Regions from separate parts of the Bradyrhizobium sp. PMVTL-01 genome, predicted to be linked through region 1. Evidence: riboswitches for the same ligand, from Rfam matches in the RefSeq annotation. Region 1 holds a riboswitch; each other region holds the start of a gene.
What was found. A riboswitch is a leader RNA that binds a small molecule or an ion and turns the genes downstream of it on or off. The one in region 1 is predicted to bind cobalamin.
Positions count from the first base shown of each region.

Region 2: linked by a shared signal. The riboswitch ahead of ACRQ5Q_RS28190 (TonB-dependent receptor domain-containing protein) and the one ahead of metE (5-methyltetrahydropteroyltriglutamate--homocysteine S-methyltransferase) in region 1 are both predicted to bind cobalamin.
Region 3: linked by a shared signal. The riboswitch ahead of ACRQ5Q_RS07305 (TonB-dependent receptor domain-containing protein) and the one ahead of metE (5-methyltetrahydropteroyltriglutamate--homocysteine S-methyltransferase) in region 1 are both predicted to bind cobalamin.

Region 1 is NZ_CP193982.1:2,511,288-2,515,047, forward strand. It holds gene ACRQ5Q_RS11300 (nodulate formation efficiency C protein) at 542-1,264, opposite strand; cobalamin riboswitch at 2,275-2,477, shown strand; gene metE (5-methyltetrahydropteroyltriglutamate--homocysteine S-methyltransferase) at 2,579-3,760, shown strand, end outside.
Region 2 is NZ_CP193982.1:5,794,260-5,798,019, forward strand. It holds gene ACRQ5Q_RS28190 (TonB-dependent receptor domain-containing protein) at 1-1,909, opposite strand, end outside; cobalamin riboswitch at 2,024-2,225, opposite strand; gene ACRQ5Q_RS28195 (histidine phosphatase family protein) at 2,298-2,870, shown strand; gene cobT (nicotinate-nucleotide--dimethylbenzimidazole phosphoribosyltransferase) at 2,863-3,760, opposite strand, start outside.
Region 3 is NZ_CP193982.1:1,553,877-1,557,636, reverse strand. It holds gene ACRQ5Q_RS07305 (TonB-dependent receptor domain-containing protein) at 1-2,409, opposite strand, end outside; cobalamin riboswitch at 2,539-2,743, opposite strand; partial or broken gene ACRQ5Q_RS07300 (IS5 family transposase) at 3,013-3,344, shown strand.

The sequences.
Region 1 (3,760 bases):
ACCGCACTCGATGCGGATAGCTTCTGTGCGGTTGCCGACTTAGGCTGCGCATCATACTTAAGCACCTCGCTGCACGATTGGAATGACATGGTCGCGGCCGGTCGGGAAGTACCGGTCTTTTGTTGCGCGCTTGAAGTGGATGGACGGCTCAGAGCCGAATTCGCAATCAGAGACGGTGCCAGGACAGGCGGAGCAGAACTAAAGACGCGCTTTTCCCATGCTTCGAATCCGGATCGATGCGTGCAGACGAATGAGTGCGAGGGAAGCTAGGGCCCGAGCCAGTCTGGTGCTCGACGTTCTCGGTACGGCCCCGGAGCTTCCCGCCCTGCGCACTCGGAAATGGGCAGGCGCTCATCGTGCATGCCGGGGTCGCTACCGCTGCCCCGTTCGCGGTAACTTCCTCGTCGCTTTTCGTCTCAGAGAAAGGGCAGCCGGACAGTTGCGGAGCCCTAAACAACAGAGCGGGTATGTCTTGCAGTTGGGTCCGACGCGCCCGGCCATGGACGGGCTGCGGCGCGATGTCGCGCTGCACGACGGTTTACTAAGGCCTTCGCTCTTCTAAGTCTTCCTCTTCCTTTGGCTCGATGCGTTGAAACCAGGAGCCAGGAGGAAATTTCGCGATGCGCTTGGCAAAGGAGGATTGTGGCTCCCAATCATGTCCTTCAGTCTTCTCGAATGAGATGACCCCATTGTACGTAAAATAACGTGGTCCTTGGATACTACAGTTCACCACGAGCAGAACGCGCCATATATCACCCTTCTCGGTCGGCTTGTCGTTCCGCTTCGGTAGGTAGTCCACTCCAACAGGATCGACGATAGTGCAGCGGCCGTGCCGCAGAAGATCGCCAAGCCGGCCTTGCGGCGTAGTCACAAAGTTGAAGTTGGTCGGATCATGCAGAAAGTTAAGATTAGCGCCCGGTTCGGCATGTGCGACTTCAGTGGCGATCAACGAGAGCGCCAGGGCGCGCCAGCCCAACTCGATCGGCTTCGCATACGTTGAGGCGAGTTCCATCGTACCGTCGGGCGCGACTTTCCAGGCGATAACGGACTGTTCGTCTGATTTGTTGTCCCGATGCCTGGTCCACGAAACGAAAACAAAGTCGTTTTGGCCAAGTTCAACAACGCCCCACATTTGAGGGACGAACTGGGCCACCATCGAAACATTGGAGATGATTTGTTCTATCGTCTCACCATCTTGCGATCGCCAAGTTGACTTGAGTCGTTCGACAAGGGGGCTGTCGTTGGCGCGAATACTGTTGCTCATGGCAGCCGGCCAGGCGAGGCAGATTAGAAATCCGGCCAGGCAAAGCCATGGCGCTGGTCTTCCAGACATTCTCTTCATAAAGCTCAGCCTATCAGGTCTCATCCAGACATCTTTCAAAGCGGGTGACCTTGAACCTGCTATGAGCGAGCGTAAGAAATGTCCCGAGATGTGAGGGGGCACCCCGCTACTCCCGCGCCAGCAGGCGCTCCCCTCTACGTCACGCGCCGCTGACTTCCCTCGCGAGCGACAGCGTCAATTGGCTGAGCTGGACATGCCCAGCAGGAGGAGACTGGGCATGCCGAGGGCTTGCATTCTTCGTGCCAGGCAATAGGCGCAAATTTTCACGGATTTAGTGTCCCACTTGTCGACTTTCCGACCTGCGCCCGTTTCGATGTTTTCATTCAGTGTATCCGCCGCAGCTGTCGTTTCCCTGTGCTGCGCTGGATAGTTAGCGCAAGAGGTGAACGCCTCGATGCCAAGTGCCTGATGACAATCGGCAGTGCGTTTGCCGCCATTTAAACCGAGCGGTTCGCTATCGCTATCGTCGGCGTTCGAGCTACAGGATTGCCAGCGACACAAAGCCGAGTTCCGCCTTCGAAGTCCGGCTGGCACGCCAAATCAACCTCGCCCCGCGAATGTTGCTAGATTGCGCCACGTGCCCTGGCCTATTCGATGTAGATCCTTTAGTCCGAGAAAACTGCTGGCCAACGGGTGCTGGGCGAGCTTCTGGAAAGCGGAAGCCGCATCGCCAGTATTCCGCTCGAAACAGCGGTACTCCCGGCCGGCAGGCTGCTTCTGTCCCTTTCATCGATCTGGCGTGCGGCACCGCTTCAAGGCACCTCTAATGCTCATTGAGGCATCTGACAAAGACATGTCTGATTTCGGAATCTTTGATTAGAGAATGTCTTTAGATAGTGGTGAATCATACACCTGCGCGCTCATTCGCCCAACAGGTGTCCGAGATCGGCTTGGCACACAATCTGAGAGGTTGACGGAAGAGTTCTCCTGCCGATAATCCAAGCCGTCGAGGTTCTCCGGTGCCCATTTGATCCGGAGCTAAGAGGGAAGCCGGTGCGAATGCCGGCGCTGCCCCCGCAACTGTAAGCGGCGAGCCGCTGTCCAACGATGTCACTGAAGCCTCCAAGGCTTCGGGAAGGCCGGACAGCAGCGATGACCAGCAAGCCAGGAGACCTGCCCCGACAAAATATTGGGTCCACGGGCGGGGTGTCTCGGTGGTGCGCCAAGCAGCCGTCGCACGTGCGACTCCCCTGCCTGCGTCCGCCACGGCCTCTGTCCCCAACAGGGGTTGACACTATGTCTCTTCGCTCTCTTCCAATCGCTACGCTCGGAACGCCGCGCATCGGTCCAAGGCGTGAGCTCAAATTCGCTCTCGAAAGCTACTGGGCCGGAAAGATCAGCGAACAGCAGTTGCACGAGGACGCATCCGGCCTGCGCGCAGCGAACTGGGCTCGTCAGAAATCTCTCGGCGTCACGATCATTCCGTCGAACGACTTCTCGCTGTATGATCAGGTACTCGATACAAGTGCCATGGTTGGCGCCATCCCGGAGATCTACGCCTCGAAAGGAGAATCCGTTTCGCTCAAGAAGTACTTCGCCATGGCTCGCGGATCACAATGCGACGACCAGGATGCGAGTTGCGGTCAGAGCCCGCGGGGATCTGGCGCACCCGCGCAGGGAATGACCAAGTGGTTCGACACCAACTACCACTACATGATTCCCGAGTTCTACAGGGGACAAGCGTTCAGACTGTGCTCTCGCAAACCCATTGAAGAGTACGAGGAAGCAAAGGCTCTTGGCTTCCAGACCCGCCCGGTCCTGATCGGGCCGGTCACATTCTTGAAGCTCGGCAAGAGTGCCGATAGCGCGTTCCAGCCCCTCGCCCTTTTGGATGATCTTATACCGGTCTATATCGACGTTCTGCATGAATTGGCCGAACGAGGGGCTAGTTGGGTTCAGATTGACGAGCCCTGCCTGGCCCTTGATCTCGATGAGGCGGCGCGAAAATCTTTGCTACATGCCTATAACCGGTTCGCAAAGGAGGGACCGGCCATCAAGATCATGGTTGCTAGCTATTTCGGCGCGTTAGGCGACAATCTAAATACTGCCTTGAATCTGCGAGTTTCCGGCCTGCACCTCGATCTTGTTCGAGCGCCAGAGCTATTGGATCAAATCATTGCAGCGGGCCGAAGAGATCTCATCATGTCGCTCGGTGTGATCGACGGCCGGAACATATGGCGCTCGAACTTGTCGTCGCTCCGTCAGCGGCTGGATCCAGCGATTGCGAAGCTCGGCAGGCGCCGTGTACAGCTCGCTCCATCCTGCTCGCTGCTTCACGTGCCTGTCGATGTTGAACTAGAGACCGGGCTTACGTCCGAGGTCAAAAGCTGGCTTGCTTTCTCGGTTCAGAAGATGCGTGAGCTTGCGATCCTGGGGCGGGTACTCGCAGGCGACCAGAATGTTGGGCTAGCTCTTGCC
Region 2 (3,760 bases), 3.3 Mb from region 1:
CAGCAAGCTCGACGCCCTTGGACTCCTGCCGTCCGGCGATGTTGAGCGTTTGCCCGCCGGCCGCCGCATAGACGTTCTTGCGCTGGATATCATAGGCCGAGAACGACCACTCCGCCCGGTTGTCCCAGAACAGATGCTTGACGCCGGTCTCGTAGATGCGCGACGTCGTCAGGTCCAGAGGCTGGGTCGGTGACAGCAGGAAGATGTTGTTGGCGGACACGTCGGCGCCGGTCGCGTACTGGCTGAAGAAGGTCAGGCCAGGCACGGCCTCCCAGGTGTAGCCGATGCGTCCCGTGACCGGCGCCCAGTCGTTGGTGAACGGGAAGCCCGCGTTCACCAGCCCGTTGACGTCGGTCGAGTTGCGGTCGAGGCCGATATGCTCGACGCGCAGGCCGCCGACCAGCGCGAAAGTCCGCGTCAGCTTCAGCCGGTCCTCGAACGACAGCGCCTCGTTGTCGATGCGCGCGGTCTGCTGCTTGGTCGTGAGCGTGCCGTAGAAGCCTCGGTCTGGATTGACCAGCGACACGGAGTCGCCCGGGAAATTCGCGGCACCCGGCCGAACGAAATCGAGGTAGCTCGACGACAGCGTCGTGACCAGCCGGTTGTCGAAGCCGGCGATGTCAGTATCCCAGATCAGGTCGGTGATGTTGCCGACCAGCCGCTGGCTGTGCGCGACATAGAAGCGTTCGCGATCGACCAGGTTCGTACCGGAGTTGAATGCCTCGACCTCGTTGTTGAACCAGCTGCGCTCCGCGCCATAACCATAGGCCTGGCTCTTCAAGGTCAGGTCCGGCGCGAGCTTCAGTTCAAAACCGCCGCGCAACCAGACTTCCTGCGCCACGTTGCGGTTGTCGAGGACGTTGTAATTGGTGTTGAAGGTGCGGTCGTCGATGGTGACCGCACCGAGATTGGCTTTATTGTAGTTCGAGACGTAATTGCCCGAGACTATCCCCGCCGTCGCATGTGGGCCGCTGAAGGCGACCGGCACCAGCGGCGCGCCCCAATAGGCCTTTCCGCGGTCCTCGCGATATTCGATCGCGCCCCAAACCTTCAGACTGTCGGAGACGCGGTAGTTGAGCTGGCCGGAGACATCGAACGTCCTGGTATAGGTGTCGTCGACAAAACCGTTGAGCGAGGACCGGCTGATGTCGAAGCGGTAATCGAGGCCTTGAACGTTGGTGCTGCCGCCGGAGCCGTAATGGGCGCGGAACGAGTTCAGGGAGTCGTACGAGAAGTCCGCCTCGTTGCGGACGGCTCCGGTGTGCGGCTGCTTGGTGACGAGGTTGATCGCGCCGCCGGCGGCGCCCTCGCCCGAGATCAGCGAAGCCGGGCCTTTCAGGAATTCCACGGCCTCCAGATTGGCCGTGTCCATGATCCGCGAGGTCATGTTCTGCGGGCCGATCTTGATGCCGTTGTAAAGCGTATTGATCTGGCTGTTGGTGAAGCCGCGCATCGAGAAGCCCGCCGGCTCCGCCGGCGCATCGCCGGAGGTCACGCCGACCGCGCCCTGCGCCACCTCGGACACGGTGCGATAGCCTTGCTCGCGCATGGTCTCGGCCGAGATGACCTCGACGGTCGCGGGTATTTCGCGCACGGTCAGCCCAAGGCGTGAGGCGCTTTCGGCGACCGCATTGGTGTTGAGCGGCGTCTGCGCCCCCCCAGCCGGCACAACGGGCTTTGGTGCTGCGGATGCGGCAGGTCTGCGCGGCGCCGCGCGGCGCGTGCTCTGAGGCTCCCGGGCAGCCGGCTTGGCCGGCTTGCGGGATTGGGCGGGCGACACCTCGACGGGCGGCAGCGGTTCGCTTGCCTGTTGCGCGAGCGCAGCAGGCACATCGAGAACGGCAACGGATGTGAGCGCGGCGGAGGCGAGCAGGACGCTGCGCCGTCGTACGATACGAATGGAAGACACGGGTCAGACCTCGGTATGACGTCAGTGGCACGTCACAGCGAACGAGGTCTCACCCCGGGCCTGTCAGCCCTCTGATGAAGCCGAATGTCTGTACTCCCCGACCGACATCTTCGCGTGTGACCACGGCTGACGGCAGGTCTCCTGGCTCGCGGGTCACGACCGCTTCGTCGCCTTCCCGGGACCGAGGACCCAGTGGCTTCTGACGAAGGATTATCCACTCACAGTTGCGGGGGCAGCCACGGCATTGGGGACAACGTCCCCGCACCGCATTCCCTTTTCATCCCCTTGCGGGGAAACCGTCGCGAGCATCTAGGATTACGATCAGGACGGAGTCAATGTGCAAGCTGCGGCGATAGTGCCACAGCCACCAACTTCCGCGGAGATTTGCATGGAAGGCGCAACCTTCCTCTGGCTGATCCGACATGCGCCCGTCGACGGCGTTAAAGGGACGATCCATGCCGCCAATGCACCGGCGGACCTGGCCGACCGCGCGCAGCTGGAGGCGCTGCGGTTGCGCCTGCCGCAGGATGCTGCGAGCTATGCGAGCCCTGCGCGGCGCACGATCGAGACGGCGCGGGCGCTGGGGCTCGAACCTATTCTGGTGGACGAATTCGGCGAGCAGGATTTCGGTGACTGGACCGGCCGGCGACATGACGAGCTCGCAGCGGGCGGCGGCGATGCCTACGTACAATTCTGGAGCGATCCGGCGCACCTGAGACCACCGGGCGGCGAGAGCTTTGAGGATCAGGTCGCGCGTGTCCGGCTGGGCCTGTCGCGGATCGGAGCCGGATCAGCAACGCTCGTCGTGCATTCCGGCACGATCCGCGCCGCGCTGTGCACCGCGCTCGATCTCCTACCGGAGGCGGCGTTACGCTTCGTCATCGACCCGCTGTCGCTGACCCGGATCGACCGGCTCGCGAGCGGCTGGCGGGTGGTCTCGGTCAATCAGCGGGTCAGCTAGGCCTGTCAGGCACATTGGCCTCCGCAAAGGTCGCCATGCCATTGTGGAGCGCGCAGGCCGACCTCACCAGCGGCAGCGCGATGGCGGCGCCCGATCCCTCGCCGAGCCTGAGATCGAGGCTGATCAGCGGCTGCACGTTCAGCGCGCGCAGCACCAGCCGATGTCCCTGCTCCGCCGATTGATGCGAAGGCAGCAGGAATGGCTGACACGACGGGTTGAGCCGCACGGCCGCCAGCGCCGCGACCGATACGATGAAGCCGTCGATCAGCACAGGGATGCGGCGCTGCGCGGCCGCAATGATGGCGCCCGCGATCGCCGCGATCTCGAGTCCGCCGACAGCACACAGGATCTTTTCGGCCGAGGCGCCCGCAACGCCATGACGCGCAATCGCGGCATCGATCACGCGCGCCTTGTGCGCACGGCCCGCCGCATCGACGCCGGTGCCGCTGCCCGCGATCTCCTCGGCGCTGACGCCGAGCAGGCTCGCGGCGATCGCCGCTGATGTCGTGGTGTTGCCGATGCCCATCTCGCCGAAGAGCAGGAGATCAGGCTGGCTGGCCTCGGCACGCGCGACCGCGCGCTGGCCGGCTTCGAAGGCGAAGACCAGCTCTGCTGGCGTGAGCGCAGCCTCGACACTGAAATCACGGGTGCCACTGCGCGGCTTGTCGGTGACGATGCCAGGGATCGCCCCCTCCGTCAGCGTGCCGGCGTCAACGACTTCCAGGTTTGAGCCGAGCTCGCGCGCCAGCACCGAGATCGCTGCGCCGCCTGAGGCAAAATTCGCCATCATCGCGATGGTGACCGCCTGCGGATAGGCCGACACCCCCTGCGCGACGATGCCGTGATCGCCGGCGAAGATGATGATGGGTACGCACGCGGCACGCGGTTGC
Region 3 (3,760 bases), 960 kb from region 1:
GGCGGACAGTTCGAATGTCCGAGGCGCGCCGAGATAAACTTGGTCGGGATACCCCGGATCAGACGCGACAGCATAGACGGAGTTCGTCACGTTGCGCACACGAAAACCAACCCTCATCTTCTCTAAACCTTGCCACTGCAGATCGCGGCCAGAAATATCCACGAATGCGAAGAGATCAGCGGTGGTGTAGGGCAGCATAGCGGTGAGATTATCCTCAAACAAATAGCGCTGTCCGACATATCGCACTGCGCCACCGATCTCGACCGGCCAGCGCCAGCCATCGAACCGGTATGACGCCCCTGCATTGATGATTACGGGTGCGACATTCGAGGGTGTATTACCGGTCCACACGTCGAAATTGCCATACGTCGCCTGCGTGATCGCGATATTGCCCCAGATCTTGAGGTTCTCGATCGGTCGCACAGCGCCGGCAAGCTCGACGCCCTTGCTGTGCACTTCGCCGGCCTCCGTGGCGACGGCGTTGGTTAGCGCTACGTAGACATTTCGCCGCTCGATGTCATAGACCGAGAAGGTAAATTCGGCTCGCTTATCAGCCGAAATCGCCTTTACACCGGTCTCGTAGATGCGGGCGCTGGTCAAGTCGAGCGTCGTGCCCGGCGTTACTGAAAAGATACCCGCGGCTGCCGGATCGTATGCTGTGGCGTACATGCCATAGAACAACAGACCCTTGATTGGCTCGAAGGTCACGGCGGCTCGATAAGATACTGGTTGCCAGTTCTTGGTGAAGGGCTGCCCTGCTGGAATCGTACCGTCGAAGTTGATACCATCCCGAGTCAACGTCATGTCCTCGACGCGTATGCCACCGATTAGAGCCAGCATCGGCGTAATTTTGAGCTGGTCTTCGACCGTGATCGCTGCATCGTCTAGGCGGCTGTTGCGGATGCCTGGCTGCGGTGGCAGGCTATAAAGCCCAGGGGCGGGATTTACCACGGTCACGGAGTCGAACGGAAACTCGTCAGGATTCTGCTCCTGGGCGAACTGAATCTCGTTTCGGCTTACTGCCAATTGCGTGGCGAAGCGATTCTGCATGCCGAAAAAGGACGAACTCCAGATCAGGTCGGTGTTATCGCCGATTACCTGCTGCTTGTGATTAACAAAAAAGCGGTCTCGATCGATCATCGAGGTTCCAGTGTTGAACGCGTAAGTTTCACTGTCAAACCAGTGACGCTTGGCTCCAAATTCATAGGCTTGATTCTTGATCGTAATGTCCTCGTTCAGCGCCCATTCGAAGCCGCCACGCAGCCAGAGACCATGTGAACCGATGGAATTGTCGGCGACATTGTAGTTCGTCCTTAGTGTTCGCGAGTCCACTGTCACAGGCGAAATAACTGAACCATCAAAGGTGCTGATTGCCGATCCCGCGACGACACCGTGCGTGGAAAAAGGTCCAGAGAATGTTGTCGTTGTTAGCGGTGTGCCCCAATAGGCGTGGCCGTAATCTTGATTGTACTCGATGGCACCGAATACTTTGAAGGAATCGGTCACCCGGTAGTTGAGCTGGCCCGAGATATTGTTGAGCTGTTGATAGTCGCCTTCGATGAAGCTGTTGATCTTCGAAGAGCTGACATCGAACCGGTAGTCGAGCCCGTCAACTGACGTGCTGCCGCCAGACCCGAAATGCGTCCGATAGGTGCCAAGTGTATCTATTGAGGTGTCAAGTTCGTTCTTGATAGGACCGCTCGTGGGCTGTCTGCTCACATAGTTGACGGAGCCGCCGATCGTGGCAAGGCCTGACATTAGCGACAAGGGTCCCTTAACAAATTCGACTTGCTCTAGATTGGCAGTATCCAGGACGCGCGACGTGATGCTTTGCGGGCCAATCCATAGGCCGTTGTAGAGTACGGTCACTTCGCCAAAGGAAAAGCCGCGTGTGGAAAAGCCGGAAGGTGCCCCTGCCACATCGACCGCCAGCACGCCGACGGCGCCTGCTACCGTCTCGGGAGTGGTGCGGTAGCCCTGCTCGCGCATGGTTTGCTGACTGACAACTTCGACTGTTGCCGGCGTCTGAAAGACGGAAAGGCCGAGCAGGTTGGAGCTTGTTGCAACGACATTGCTATTGAGAGGTGTCGGCGCGGGCTCGGAATTTGCGATAGATCGCGTCGCAGGCTTGGGCCGTGCGGCCTGTGCGGCGCGCCTGGTCCGCTTCGGCACATTTGCCGGTTCCTGGCCGGGCCGGCTCGCAGTGCCATGCGGCTTGGGCGGCCGGACGGTCACCGGCTCAAGCTGTTGTGGGCTTTGCGTTGACGCAGATGCATTGGCCAAAAGCGCGACGACCACCCCGGGGATCAGCGCGGAGCATCGCCAGCGTTGCCTCGACGAGATCAAGCGGAGAGATTGCGCGCAGATGCGCGACGGCGCCGGGCGCCCAGTAAAGTTAGAAATCGACACGGTTGTGCTCGACGGCGAAACAATACACCCGTCACGCGCACTGGCACGACGATCTGCCCTTCGCCCCTGATACGGCAGACCCCGAACGCCTCTTGTAACGCTTCGGAGCACCCCGCCCGACGCGTTCGCGCATGACCATTGCTGGTAGCAGGTCTCCTGGCTCGCGGGTCGCTGCTTCGGATCACCTTCCCAGGATCAAGACAATCCCAGTGGCATTAAATGATCGTCGGCTCGCCGCTTACAGTTGCGGGGGCAGCTGCGGCATTGTCCGTTGCAACAGACGCACCGCATTCCCTTGATTAGCCCTTCGGGCACTACCGCTCTCAGACTTAATGAAGTTCAAAGGCGAGTCAAGCGGCGCTAGTCTCCGTCAGCTCGAAGATTAGAGGTGTGCCAGTTGGGACACGCCGCCCGTCAAAAAGCCATTGAGGCACGGATAAATTCACATTGGTTGGCTGCGGGTCATTTTCGGCGGTTTCAGCAGGGATTGTCGGCGGGCTGATGTCCGCTTTTAGCCCGTAAGCGTCCAACCAGCTCCTTCCTCGAAGCGTTGCGCCCGACCAGATCGCTGTGATTCAAGCTTCCAAACTGGGGGCTCGAATCATGCGCTACGAATTCGCCGATTATGAATGGGTTGGCATCAAGCCGATGCTACCGAACGAGCCCCGTGGCGTTCCTCGGGTGAACGACCGTCGTGTCCTCAATGGCATCTTCTGGGTCTTGCGCTCTGGAGCACCTTGGCGTGATCTGCCCGACATCTTTGGTCCGGTCCGTACACCACCTGCTACAACCGCTTTGTTCGTTGGCGGCGGGCTGGCGTTTGGGGCCGCATCATCGACGCGCTTGCCGCTGCCCATGACGCCGCTGTTCAGATGATAGACACCTCCATTGTTCGCGTGCATCAGCACGGGGGCCTACATCACAAGGGAGTCCGCGTCCTAGTTGGACTTGCCTGCAACGCCACCGTCGGGCACGCGAAGAACCCCGATTGCACCATGTACATCAAGACCTATATCGGCGCGGCAGAAGCAGCGCACGATAATGGCTGATTGGGCCGCGTTCTGCGATGGCAAGCGCGCTGCGGGCGGCGTGGTTGCGATGTCTCGCGCATTGCGTGTCTAACAACTTTCTGACTTTCGTATCGTGGAGAACCTGTTTCCCACCAAGTAGAACTAGGCCGTAAACCCAGCTGTGGACGCCCCCCCAGATGCAAGCGGCTCTTGAAACAGACCACGAAAAGTACCAGAGAGTCTCATGGCTACTGGGTCCACCACTTGCCTCCGAAATCCCGCGCGCGCCGCCCCTATCGCCCAAAGGGATTTCGTTGAGACCCCGGCGCAACTGGATAAAC